Regions from separate parts of the Weizmannia acidilactici genome, predicted to be linked through region 2. Evidence: predicted binding sites of a transcription regulator. Region 2 holds the regulator's gene; each other region holds the start of a gene.
The links. The regulator LexA, encoded in region 2, represses DNA repair genes until DNA is damaged. The targets are predictions, from matches to a motif close to CGAACATATGTTCG.
Positions count from the first base shown of each region.

Region 1: recA (recombinase RecA) is a predicted target of LexA. The motif match lies at 1,717-1,730, and genes of this name have one in related genera.
Region 3: parE (DNA topoisomerase IV subunit B) is a predicted target of LexA. The motif match lies at 1,801-1,814, and genes of this name have one in related genera.

Region 1 is NZ_BKZR01000001.1:116,976-121,511, reverse strand. It holds gene rny (ribonuclease Y) at 1-113, opposite strand, end outside; gene recA (recombinase RecA) at 575-1,621, opposite strand; gene GBH70_RS00595 (competence/damage-inducible protein A) at 1,903-3,141, opposite strand; gene pgsA (CDP-diacylglycerol--glycerol-3-phosphate 3-phosphatidyltransferase) at 3,326-3,904, opposite strand; gene GBH70_RS00585 (helix-turn-helix domain-containing protein) at 3,969-4,536, opposite strand, start outside.
Region 2 is NZ_BKZR01000020.1:5,790-10,325, forward strand. It holds gene GBH70_RS08885 (YneB family resolvase-like protein) at 1-272, opposite strand, end outside; gene yneA (cell division suppressor protein YneA) at 292-612, opposite strand; gene lexA (transcriptional repressor LexA) at 814-1,434, shown strand; gene GBH70_RS08900 (flavodoxin domain-containing protein) at 1,702-2,181, shown strand; gene GBH70_RS08905 (DnaD domain-containing protein) at 2,405-3,472, opposite strand; gene GBH70_RS08915 (YjcZ family sporulation protein) at 4,449-4,536, shown strand, end outside.
Region 3 is NZ_BKZR01000052.1:7,119-11,654, forward strand. It holds gene GBH70_RS14695 (HesB/YadR/YfhF family protein) at 52-345, opposite strand; gene plsY (glycerol-3-phosphate 1-O-acyltransferase PlsY) at 432-1,031, opposite strand; gene GBH70_RS14705 (CoA-binding protein) at 1,232-1,645, shown strand; gene parE (DNA topoisomerase IV subunit B) at 1,820-3,841, shown strand; gene parC (DNA topoisomerase IV subunit A) at 3,838-4,536, shown strand, end outside.

The sequences.
Region 1 (4,536 bases), on a different contig from region 2:
TTTTTAGCCGCTGCGATCTTTGCTTCGTAAATCGATCTTCGGATGAAATAGCCAACAACGACACCGACGATAAGGACAAGCAAAAGGGAGATGATCCATATGAGAGACTCCATCAATCTCACCTCCTCTTGCTATGAACTTTTTCTACGCTAAAAGATGTCGGCTTTACGTTAATCCATAAGGTTTACAGTATACAACGCTCAGCTTAAAAAGTAAAACGTCCATCCCGGAGAAAATCCCCACACCGATGTATATGCATTAAAACCAAATCATGAGTTTCCTCCCTGTGCGGTTTAAATGCCGCACGGCGGAATGATTCTTCCAGCCGTTCGCAAAAAGGCAATCCGGTAAGATATCCGAACCCCTTTCCGGAATCTGTCCGGAAACGGAGTAAGCTTTTCGCGCAGGAGAAAGTCATTTTTAGAAAATAAAATATACACATTAATTTTAAAGGTGGGAATATTTATTGTCAAGTGGAGCACATGGAATAAATTAGTAAATTTTTCTAAGTGGGCTACAGCCGCAAAAAAAGCGCCGGAATGCGTTCTGCATTTTAGGCGCTCTTTTTTGCGTATTATTCCAAATGGAATTCTTCCTGTTCTTCCGTATTTTCTTCGGCGGCCGGCTGGCTGTTTTCCGCCAGGCCGTAGTGCTCGCGGATTTTCATGGCAATCTCGTTGCGCAGATCCGGATTCTCTTTTAAAAAGAGTTTTGCATTTTCGCGGCCCTGGCCCAGCCTTTCATCATTATACGAGTACCAAGCGCCGCTTTTTTGGATAATATCGAGTTCGCTGCCCATATCAATGATTTCGCCTTCTTTTGATATGCCTTCCCCGTACATAATATCCACTTCGGCTGTTTTAAACGGCGGCGCAACTTTGTTTTTAACAACTTTAATTTTCGTTTTGTTCCCGACAATGTCGTTGCCCTGCTTGATTTGCTCGGCGCGGCGCACTTCAAGGCGCACGGACGAGTAAAATTTCAGCGCGCGGCCGCCCGGCGTTGTTTCCGGGTTTCCGAACATTACGCCTACTTTTTCGCGGATTTGGTTGATGAAGATAGCGATGGTGTTGGATTTATTGATGACGCCTGATAATTTGCGCAAAGCCTGGGACATGAGGCGCGCCTGGAGGCCTACATGGGAGTCCCCCATTTCCCCTTCAATTTCCGCTTTTGGCACGAGTGCAGCAACCGAGTCAATCACAATAATGTCGACAGCACCGCTGCGGACGAGCGCTTCGGCAATTTCCAACGCCTGTTCGCCCGTATCCGGCTGGGACAGGAGTAGTTCATCAATATTGACGCCGAGCTTTTGGGCATAAACCGGATCAAGCGCGTGTTCCGCATCGATAAAAGCGGCTTGTCCGCCCCTTGCCTGAACTTCCGCAATCGCATGGAGGGCAACAGTTGTTTTACCCGAACTTTCAGGCCCGTAAATTTCGATCACGCGGCCGCGCGGATAACCACCGACGCCCAGTGCAATATCAAGCGCAAGGGAACCGCTCGGGATCGTGAATACGGCCCTGTCCGTCTGTTCGCCCAATCTCATGATGGAACCTTTTCCGAATTGTTTTTCTATTTGTTTCAGAGCCTGGTCTAAGGCTTGTTGACGATCATTCACAAAATTTCCTCCTTTTTATTCATCACGGACTCTCGCAAGCAATGAACCTATACATATACTATACCCGTTTTTTATCCGTTTGCCAAGAAAAATATCGAACGTCCATTCGTGATTTTTTTGCTCCAAAACTTTAAAAAAAATCCTTTTTTCCCTGCGGAAAATCGAATTTTTCAAAGAAAAAGCCGCCAAAAATTAAAATTTTGCCGACATAGCTAAAAAAAACCTCTTCCGTGAAAAACCCGGTTGCCTTGCGGAAGAGGCCTTTATGGGCAAACCCGATATTATTTGCCCAGCATCTGCAAAAGATAGTAACAGCCGTATTTCACCGTCCTGCGGCGGACATTGTTGCGGGAGCCGGCAAGTTCCAAAAGATGGGCCCCGGTTTCTTTTCCCTTGACCGTAATGCCGATCCAAACCGTGCCAGGGGGATGGCCTTCAAGCGAATCCGGGCCGGCTACACCGGTAAAACTGATTCCGATATCCGCGCTCAGCAGCCTGCGGACATTTTCCGCCAGCTCTATCGCACATTCTTTGCTTACGGCGCCGTATTGGTCGAGCGTTTCCTTCTTCACATTTGCCAGTTTCATTTTCGCTTCATTTGAATAAACAACAATGCCACCTTTCAACATTGTGCTCACTCCCTGAATGGCGGCCATTTCCGATTCAAACATGCCGGCTGTGAGGCTTTCCGCGCATGCGAGCGTCAGCTGTTTTTCGGACAGTTTTTTCAACAGTGCCTCCATTAGTGTCGTTTCATTGTAGCCGTAAAAATATTGCCCGACAATTTGCAGGATTTCTTTCTCTTTTTCATCGATCATTTTGTTCGCGATTTCGGCTGATTCGTGTTTTGCCGTAATCCTGAGCGTCACTTCCCCTTCCGATGCGAGCGGCGCGACCGTCGGGTTCGATTGGCTGTCAATGATGTGCTGTACCTCTGTTTCCAGCTGCGATTCTCCGATCCCGAAAAAACGAAGCACACGTGACTCGATTCTTTCAATCGTTTCAAGTTCTTCCTGGATCGCCGGGCTGCCGTAATTGATAAACATCGGCTCCATTTCATGCGGCGGCCCCGGCAGAAGCATATAATAATGGTTTCCTTGTTTGGCGAACATCCCGGGCGCCATCCCGTGGTCATTCGGAAGCACTTTTGACCCTTCAATAACCAACGCCTGTTTTTTGTTGTTTTCGGTCATGTTCCGTTTTGTGCGGGCAAAGAATTGCTTAATGGAACGCATCGCAACTTCATCCGTCACGAGCTTTTTCCCGATATGGAAAGCGATCGTTTCTTTCGTCAAATCATCCTTTGTCGGCCCCAGCCCGCCGGTAAAAATGAGCAAATCGGCGCGTGCCTCGGCGGTTTTAATTGCCTCTTCAAGCCGCCCCGGATTATCGCCGACAACCGTCTGGTAGTAGACATCCACCCCGATTTCTGCCAAATGCTCCGCAATAAACTTCGCGTTCGTGTTGACGATCTGGCCAAGCAGCAGCTCTGAACCGACCGCAATAATCTCAGCATTCATTCCAATTCCTCCCTTTGATAAGCAGCAGAAAGATTATGTAGTCCTGTCGCCTCGGAACTTTGTGGCTGTTAAATGTCATAAGCGTGCAGCCAACTGGCAGGAACCGCGCAAAAAAAGGTGCTCTTTTCCTTTATCCAAAAATATATGCAAAAAAACAGTGAAAGGCGGACTTTCACTGAATTGTTCATTTTGAGTGGGCGAATACTTTCCGGTTTAAATAAAAATAATCAATGCCGGACCAGATTGTAAAGACAAGCGCCACCCACAAAGCAACGAGATCCATGCGGAAGGACAACGCCGCAAACGGGAAATTATGCAGAAGCAATAAAAGGATGGCAATAATCTGCGTCCATGTTTTAATTTTGCCAAGCATATTGGCTGCCACAACTTCACCGCCCTCGGCCAGAATCAGCCTTAAGCCTGTCACGGCAAATTCGCGGGCGATGATAATAATCACAATCCATGCCGGCGCAAGCTGTAGGCCGACAAGCAAAATAAACGCCGTGGAAACAAGCAGTTTATCGGCAAGCGGATCGAGAAACTTGCCAAAATTCGTGACAAGATTCATTTTGCGCGCATAATGTCCGTCAATCCAATCCGTCATCGAAGCAACCGCAAAAATCACCGCACCGACAAAATGGGTGACAGGGATTTTGGTATCCAGCCATTCGAGTGTGCCCCAATGGAAAGGCACCGCCATCACCATTAAAAAAATAGGAATTAAACATACGCGAGAAACAGTAATTTTATTCGGCAAATTCACTGAACTTTTCCTCCAACTGATCTATATATATATTTTCCGCAGAGAAAGCCCCCATTATATAAGCTTATTCCGTTTGTGTTGCATGAAACTGGATCACAATAACCTGGCGTACTTCTTTGGAAGCAGGAATATCGTATTTTAATTTTTTGCCGTTAATGTAGACTTCCGTGTTCACGGTATTTCCGATCGTAATCGTTACTTGTTTTTGTTTCGTGAGGTCGGCATTCTGGCTGTCGCCGTCATTCAATAATTTTTGGAAATTGGTTGAGCCGTCGCTGTTTTTCACCTGTATCCACGACTGCCCGCCTTTGGCTTTTAACTCGAGCTTAAATTGACCGGTACCGCTCAGCTTGTAAGTCGATGTATAGCCGCTTGATGAAATAGCTTCCAATTTCTGCCCCGTTTGCTGGTTTGCATTTTTTTTCGTTTCCGTAGAAATTGTTTTCGTACTTTTTGCCGTATTTTTTGTGCCTGTGGTGTTTTCGGATGTTGCCTTGTCAGAAGATTTCACATCACCTTGCTGCACGCTCACATTGCCCGAATTGCCGCTGCTTAATTTTTCCTTGCTGTTGTTTCCAGCAAAACTGGAAACAATAAACCACAGCAAAAACAAAATCCCGATAATCACAACG
Region 2 (4,536 bases):
AAATGAATGAGTGCAATTTTTGCATTCCCCCGTCCGATACGCGTTTCATCCTGGACAAGCACCGCATCGATCCGATCGGCATCCAAAAGCTCGAGCAGGTCGAGCACACCTGGCCTGTCCAGGTCATATCCGCTCGCCCTGTCTTCGATCACGGCCGCCACTTCGAACCCGAGCCTTGCGGAAAGTTTTTCGAGCTCTTCCCGCTGCCTGTGCAGGGAAGTTTCTTGGCTCTCTTTATCCGTGCTTACTCTGCAATATAAAACGACTTTCATTTTCCCAATCTCCTGCTTCTTACTTAAATGCCATTTCATTTTCGTTTCCCGGCACGCCGTTTTTTTCAACCGGAATGACGATTTTTTCGCCGGCTTTGATCATATTCCCATCTATATCGTTATGGGCCTCCACCCAACGAATGAATTCCTCCCTGTTCATGGAACCGGCCTTGGCATACCGGTCAGCGATGTTCCAAAGTGTTTGCCCTTCCCCGACAACAATCTCCCTGCAGCTTGAACGGTCCTGCAGACTTGCAATCATATAAAAGCCTAAAATGAGTATTACAACTATTAAAATCATAACATAATTATACTGTTTCCATAACCGTGCCACCGCCATCACCCTTCCACGAATATTTGTTCGATGTTTGGATAATAAAATTATAAAACGAACATGTGTTTTAGTCAATAGTTTTTTCGAACTTATGTTTGTTTTTTCTTCTTCGGCGTGATATAATAATAGCAAATAATGGCACACCGCCGTTCGCAGGTGCGGCTGTAAGGATGTGCCGATCACAATTGAACGACGAGGTGGAATTTTATGACCAAACTATCAAAACGGCAACAGGATATATTAAATTTCATTAAGCAGGAAGTACGGACAAAAGGCTATCCCCCTTCCGTAAGGGAAATCGGCCAAGCTGTCGGCCTTGCTTCCAGTTCGACTGTGCACGGCCACCTCGCCAGGCTTGAAAGCAAGGGGCTGATCCGGCGCGACCCTACGAAGCCGAGGGCGATTGAGATTTTGGACCATGAAGAAGAAATTCCTCTTCAAAATGTTGTAAATGTGCCTGTTGTCGGGAAAGTCACTGCCGGCATCCCGATTACGGCAATTGAAAATATCGAGGAGTATTTCCCGCTGCCGGAACATCTTGTCCCTTCCGACGATTCTGTTTATATGTTGGAAGTCGAAGGCGAGAGCATGATTGATGCGGGCATTTTGGACGGTGATTACGTCATTGTCCGTTCCCAGCAGACCGCCGATAACGGGGATATCGTCGTCGCCATGACGGACGAAAATGAAGCAACCGTCAAAAGGTTTTTCAAAGAGAAAGACCATTTCAGGCTGCAGCCTGAAAACCCGACAATGGAACCGATCATTCTGAAAAATGTAACCATATTAGGTAAAGTCATCGGCCTGTACCGTCAAATGGTGCATTGAAGTAGAGAGAAGCAGTTTGTTTGCTGCTTCTTTTTTAATAGAGGATATGCGAGATTTAAAGATATTATGAATGCCGAAATACCGTAATGAGGTATATTTTTCCCAAAACATACTTGGGCAAGAAATTCTGCGGCTAGTACTGGTAAAACGAATTTTCTCGAATCATTAGTAAAATGTAACAAAAAAATAGTAAACAATCCCTTTGTTTAGGGTTATCCTAATATTGGGAGTTTTAATGAAGTTACTTTAAGCAAAGGACTGAGAAAAATGAACAACATTGTTGTTTACGCTTCCAAGCACGGGACGGTTGAGGGCATTGTCAGGTCTCTCTTAAGAAAATCGCCGGAAGAAATTTTATCCATTAATATTTTAAAAGAAGAACCGCCAAATCTCTCAGATTACAAAAACATCATGATCGGCGGATCCATTTATCTGGGAAAAATCCAGAAACCGCTTACCAAATTTATCAAACACCATTTGGACATCCTTTTGCAGAAGCGTGTCGGCCTCTTTTTATGCGCCGGCGAAACAGACCGCAAAAAAGTCATAGATGAATTTAACCATGCCTTTCCGGAAGCACTGCGGAAACACGCCGTAGCCAAAGAAGTGTTAGGATACGCATATAAGCTGGACGAAATGAACTTTTTAGAAAAAATGCTGGTTAAAAAAATGAGAGGCGTTACGGAAAATACGAGCGCGCTGAACGAAGAAGGCATTGAACGATTTTTCGATACGGTGTTTAAGTAGTGCCGATGCCGCCATTTTCCCCCGCATCTTCTTCCCCTTCCTTTCCATCGGTTGCCGGCCTGGACGTACGCCCGAATAAACGGGAATCGTCGGAAGCCGGCACCTTCCACCTCCATCTTTTTTTGCTGATTTAGCCAGCCCTTCCGGTTAACCAGCGGACCGGAAAACGAAGCAAATTTTCCGAGCGATGGATTTGCTGCGTTTCTTAAAGTTTTTAAAATGGTCAAGATTTGACCGCTTCTTTTTTTCGATACTGCTCCCTTATTTTTTCAAGGCGTTGCCGCAGGGCGGCGATATCTTCCGGGCTTTTTTCCTGCAATGCAGAACTGCCAAGGAAACTGTGCTCGAATTCCGAAAACCAGCTGGGAAGCACTTCTTTCCTCCGGATTCCAGAATGCCTCTGCCGCCGCTTTATAAATTCCAGCTGCAATGCACGCGCCTCCTCCACTGTTTGCACATTTTTCCCCGCCCAGTCCTTTAAGATCGTTTCACAGTATCTCCAGTTTGCTACGCCGTGTTCCACTGCAGTTTTCATCGCTTCTATCACGAGTTCCGCCGTTAATTCATCACACCATGTAAAAATTTTTTCGGCAATATAGGAACCAGCTGTTCCAAAGCCGTTTTGTTCATAAAACGCGATTACATTCTTTGTTTCCTCACCTTTTTCAAAAACGGGAAAGTGCTCTATTGAAGAAGAAGTAATCTTTGCCGTAGTCTCTGTAGTAATCTCTGAAGTAGTCTTTGGTATTGCACTTTCATCGTGAACGTTTGAGCGCTCATATTGAAAGCATGGGTTTTCATATTGATCGTTGGAATTTTCATTTTGAAAGTATGTATTTTCAACCTGATCGTCCGAACATTCATTTTGAAAGTTTGGATTTTCATCCTGATGGCCCGGATTTTCATTTTGAAATTCCGCTCCGTCATCATTAAAAACCGGCAGTTTGTAACCTTCCAAAACATAACCCAGTTTTGCGAGATCGCGCTGAATTTTGGTAAGGTTTACCCGGTATTGCATCGTTTTATCCCAACGGTATTTTGGGTTTATCCGTTTTGACAGCCAGCTTCGCTCGCACAGTTTGTCCAAATACCGGCGCATGGTGGCTCCCGAGTTTGTAATCATGCATTCTTTTGCCAGTTCATCCGCCTTTTTGTAAATCCAGCCGTATTGCAGTTCTAAGCAGGACAAATCAATGTTTTCCCTTATCATGCGCTTCTTTTCTTCCAAAATAAATTGATCGAAATCGGCAATTCTTTCCGACCAATAGAGCATCTGGTTCAGCACTATCATCCACTCTTCCCTCCCTGTATAATCACGATCCAATTATTATCCAGATTCCTATTTATAACTATACTATTTTTTGTAATAATAATTCAACTTACCAACAAGATTAAATGTTTCGGATTTATTTACTCTAAATCTTAGATTCTGATGCTTTCATAGCGTTCTCCTTCATATTTCGCGGTTTGCTCGTACTGCGAACTAAATTTCTCCTCTAACACACTTCCTGAAAGTTTCAAATATAACACTGTAATTTTTTCTTCTCATCTTTTTGTTCGTCACTTCCACACTTAGGACAAAATGTCGGTAATATTGATTTACATCATCAAAGGAGACTTGATATTCAAATAACGGCAGCTGCTTTTTAAAGTCTTCATTGTTTTCGCTCTCCTTCAAGGTTTCGGTCTTCACTAACTTTAAATTCACTGGTTATAAACGGAGACTCATACCTTTCTGGAATAAACGCTCACTTTGACTCATCTTCAATTTTTCTATATCTTTGATTAGCTGTCCAACTGTCGTTTTTTCACTCCATTCTGTAACAGTTTCGGATCGCCTTAAACATAGTTCTTAATACAATTTTAAAATTTTCCATGTTTAGCTATTTCGTACTTTTGTTTTTCAGAATATCATGTACTATCTTGTGAACAAGGTGGTGAGGTTAATTGTATATTAGACCAATAGTTTGTCGGCCAAAATATGTGATTCGAAATCGTTTTTTCCCTCGTGTCCAACCTATTATCCACCCATTAGTAGAAGTTAATCGTGTAAACGTCTTTACTGTTCCTAGACACTTTGTTAGACCTGTAAGAAGAAATGTTGTTACGTATAATCATTGTCCTAGACGTTATTGGTGATTTTCAATAAATGAAGCACTTTCTATTCTACTACACTTGCCCTTTTTCAAAGTAATTCCATGCTTTGCCCTTTCTCTTACGCCAAAACCGCATATTTTATAATATCTCCCGCAAAGAAGGTGATCATGATGTCAGATGGCGGATATGGCCACGGTTTTAATTTTGCTTTAATTGTAGTTCTGTTTATCCTACTGATTATTGTGGGAACATCTTACA
Region 3 (4,536 bases), on a different contig from region 2:
AAATCGGCGTCCGGGGCTTGCGGCGTATTGCCTCCTGCTCCGGCGCCGATTTTAATGTTTTGGATATTCATAAACCGGTTCATCCAGTTTCGGGTCATATCCGACATATAAATCATGGCCGTCAAAATACCATTCATCCGTGCTTTCGATGAAAAAGGCATGACCGTGCCGTTCAACGGCGGCTGCAGGATCATCGGGGAAATCTTTGCGGACACCGAGTGAAAATCCGTGCTGAACGGGAGTCGAACCGCCGTATTTTACAAAAAAGCGTACAGACTCGCCGTCATCGAGCTCCATTTCTCTTTTAAACCAATTTGCTGCTTCGTCTGTTATGTGAATCCTCATGCCGTTCTTCCCTCCAACTGCTTTTGCTTTTTCTATTATAAATCAAAACGGCAGTTGATCCCTAACCTTTTGCCTTAGGGCTATAGCTATAGCCACTTGACTTTTGGCTCGGTTTTGTCTTTGATCCGTTTAATATTTGCTTTGTGGCGGTAAATGATGAAGGAAGCAAGCGCCAAAATAATCACAAACAGCGGCCAGTCGTGCGTAAAGACCATATAAACGAAAGTATAAATAAGGGCAAAGACAGCGGCCAAGATGGAAGACAGCGAAACATATTTGCTGATTTTCAACGTAATTAAAAAGACAACAACCACCATGACAAATAAAGGCCACTGATAAGCAAGGACAACGCCGGCCGATGTCGCAACCGCTTTCCCACCTTTAAATTTCGCAAATACCGGAAACATATGGCCGACAACGGCGATCAATCCGATCAAGAGCGGGTGCAGCACATGCTCCATTCCAAAAAAGTGCGGGAGAAGGGTCGCCAATGTCCCTTTTAAAATGTCGACAACCGTTACAACGCTTCCGGCTTTTTTACCGAGGACGCGGAATGTGTTCGTTGCCCCAAGATTACCGCTTCCGTGCTCGCGAATATCTATCCTATAAAAAAGCTTACCAATGATCAAGCCGGTCGGGATTGATCCAAGCAGGTAAGCCAAAATAATAATCAGCGCGATTTTCATGTGCAAAACTCCTTAGAAAAATTCTATGCTTATTGTAGCATGAACTTACAGGAAAGAGGAGATTTTTTTGTGATGTCTATTGAATGTATGTTTATTGGATTATTCGGAAGAAAGAAGGATTTTGAAAAAGTAGAATCGAATGGTATAGCTGAGGGAATGAAATATGTATCACCTTAACACCAGAAAAGAGGGGTTGTAAAATGGCGATTGAAAATCCTAGCAGGGAAGAAATCAGGGACATTTTAAAAAAAGCGAGGCGGATTGCGGTTGTCGGATTAAGCAATCATCCGGAAAAAACTTCGTATATGGTTGCTAAAGCGATGCAGGATGCCGGTTATGAAATCATCCCGGTCAACCCGAAAGCAACAGAAATTTTAGGCGAAAAAGCCGTTCCTTCTTTAAAAGATATCAAGGGACATGTTGATATTGTCGACATTTTCCGGCGCCCGGAATATTTGCCGGAACTGGCCAGGGAATTCGATGAAATTGACGCGGATGTTTTCTGGGCACAGCTTGGCATTGAGAACGAAGAAGCTTATCATTTTTTGAAAGAAAAAGGCTATACGGTTGTGATGAACCGCTGCATCAAAGTCGAACATGCATTGACAAAATGAAGGCAAAGCCGCTAAGCAGGTGCCTATTGAAAGGCGCTTGCTTTTCTTTACCCCTTCACTTATGCTGGATGTTATGTCAACCCGCCATTTTACAAATTCCGTTTTATCGCTAAAATGGGTATTAGACGAAACGGGGAAGTGTGTTATAATAAGAACGAATGTTTGTTCCTGTGGATGCCCAGCGGGAACGCTTTTGGTACTGAAAGGGGAATATTTGTGGCAAAGAAACAAAATACATTGGAATATAATGACGATGCCATCCAGGTGCTGGAAGGGCTGGAGGCAGTAAGAAAAAGGCCGGGAATGTACATCGGCTCAACCGATACGCGCGGCCTGCACCATCTTGTTTATGAGATTGTCGATAATGCGGTCGATGAGGCGCTGTCCGGTTACGGGGACCACATCATCGTCAAGATACATAAAGATAATAGCGTCAGTGTGCAGGACTTCGGGCGCGGCATGCCGGTCGGGATGCACAAGCTTGGCAAGCCGACAACAGAGGTCATATTAACCATTTTGCACGCCGGCGGAAAATTTGGCCAGGGCGGCTATAAAACGAGCGGAGGCCTGCACGGTGTCGGCGCTTCCGTCGTCAACGCCTTGTCCGAATGGCTTGTTGTAACCATCCACCGCGATGGCTATGTATATGAACAGCGTTTCCGTGACGGCGGCAAACCGGAAACAACGCTTGAAAAAATCGGCAAAACGAACCAGACCGGCACGACAATCCATTTTAAACCGGACCCTTCTATTTTCAGCACAACCACTTTCAATTACGATACGTTATGCGAACGGTTACGCGAATCTGCGTTTTTGCTGAAGGGCTTAAAAATTGATATCACGGATGAGCGCTATGGGCAGAAAGATGTTTTCCATTACGAAAATGGGATTGAAGCGTTTGTATCGTACTTGAACGAAGGGAAAGAAGTGCTCCATCCGGTAGTGTTTATTGAAGGTGAAGCGGGCGGGATCGAAGCGGAGTTCGCATTCCAGTTTAATGACGGTTTTTCGGAAAATATTTTGTCGTTTGTCAATAATGTGCGGACGAAAGACGGCGGCACGCATGAAGCCGGGGCGAAAACGGCGTTGACGCGCGTCATGAACGATTATGCGAGGAAAACCGGGCTTTTAAAAGACAAAGATAAAAACCTGGAAGGCTCTGACATCCGTGAAGGATTATCGGCCATTATTTCCGTCCGCATTCCGGAAGAGCTGCTCCAATTTGAAGGGCAGACAAAAGGGAAGCTCGGCACAAGCGAAGCCCGTTCCGCTGTCGATACGATCGTGTCGGAGCATCTCGCTTATTTCCTTGAAGAAAATCCGGAAACAAGCAGCCTGCTGATTAAAAAAGCGATCAAAGCATCGCAGGCCCGTGAAGCGGCACGGAAAGCGCGCGAAGAAGCGAGGAGCGGAAAAAAACGAAAAAAATCAGAAACGACTTTATCCGGAAAATTAACGCCTGCGCAAAGCCGCAACCCGCAGCGGAACGAATTGTATCTTGTGGAAGGGGACTCTGCCGGCGGTTCCGCCAAACAGGGGCGTGACCGCAAATTCCAGGCCGTCCTGCCGCTGCGTGGAAAAGTCATCAACACTGAAAAGGCTAAACTGCAGGATATTTTTAAAAACGAGGAAATCAACACGATTATATACACAATCGGTGCCGGGGTGGGCCCGGATTTTAATCTGGATGATGTCAATTACGACAAAGTCATTATCATGACTGATGCCGACACGGACGGCGCCCATATCCAGGTGCTGCTTTTGACATTCTTTTACCGTTATATGCGCCCGTTAATCGAGGTCGGGAAGGTGTATATCGCACTGCCGCCGCTTTATAAGGTGAGCAAAGGCTCCGGGAAAAAAGAAATCGTCGAGTATGCCTGGACCGAAAGAGAATTGGATGAAACGATCAAAAAAGTCGGACGCGGCTATGTGCTACAGCGCTATAAGGGGCTTGGCGAAATGAATGCCGACCAGCTGTGGGAAACGACGATGAATCCTGAAACGCGCACCCTGATCCGTGTTCGCATTGATGACGCGGCGCGGGCTGAACGCCGGATAACGACGCTTATGGGTGACAAAGTCGAACCGCGCCGGCAATGGATTGAAAACCATGTTGAGTTTGGCCTTGAAGACGACACCAATATTTTAGACAACGAGAACTTAATGATTGAGGAAGGGGACATGAGCGAATGAGGACGGCAGAACGCTTTCAAGACTTGCCTTTGGAAGAGGTGCTGGGCGACCGCTTCGGCCGTTACAGCAAATACATCATTCAGGACCGTGCCCTTCCGGATGCGAGAGACGGGCTGAAGCCGGTGCAAAGGCGCATTCTGTATGCGATGCACGTTGAGGGCAATACAGCCGACAAAAACTTCAGAAAGTCCGCAAAAACGGTCGGGAACGTCATCGGCAACTACCATCCGCATGGCGATTCTTCCGTTTATGAGGCGATGGTGCGGATGAGCCAGGACTGGAAGCTGCGCAACGTCCTGATTGAAATGCACGGAAACAACGGCAGCATTGACGGTGACCCGGCCGCGGCCATGCGGTATACGGAAGCAAGGCTTTCCCCGATCGCATCTGAACTCCTTCACGATATTGATAAAGAAACGGTCCGGTTCATCCCGAACTTTGATGATACGATAAACGAGCCGACCGTTTTGCCCGCCAGATTTCCAAATCTTTTAGTAAACGGTTCGACCGGCATATCGGCCGGTTATGCAACCGAAATTCCACCGCATCATTTAGGCGAAGTGATTGATGGCGCGATCATGCGGATCGAAAACCCGGATTGCACGGTTGACGATTTAATGAAAGTGATAAAGGGACCGGATTTTCCGACCGGCGGCATCGTTCAAGGCATTGATGGCATTAAAAAAGCGTATGAA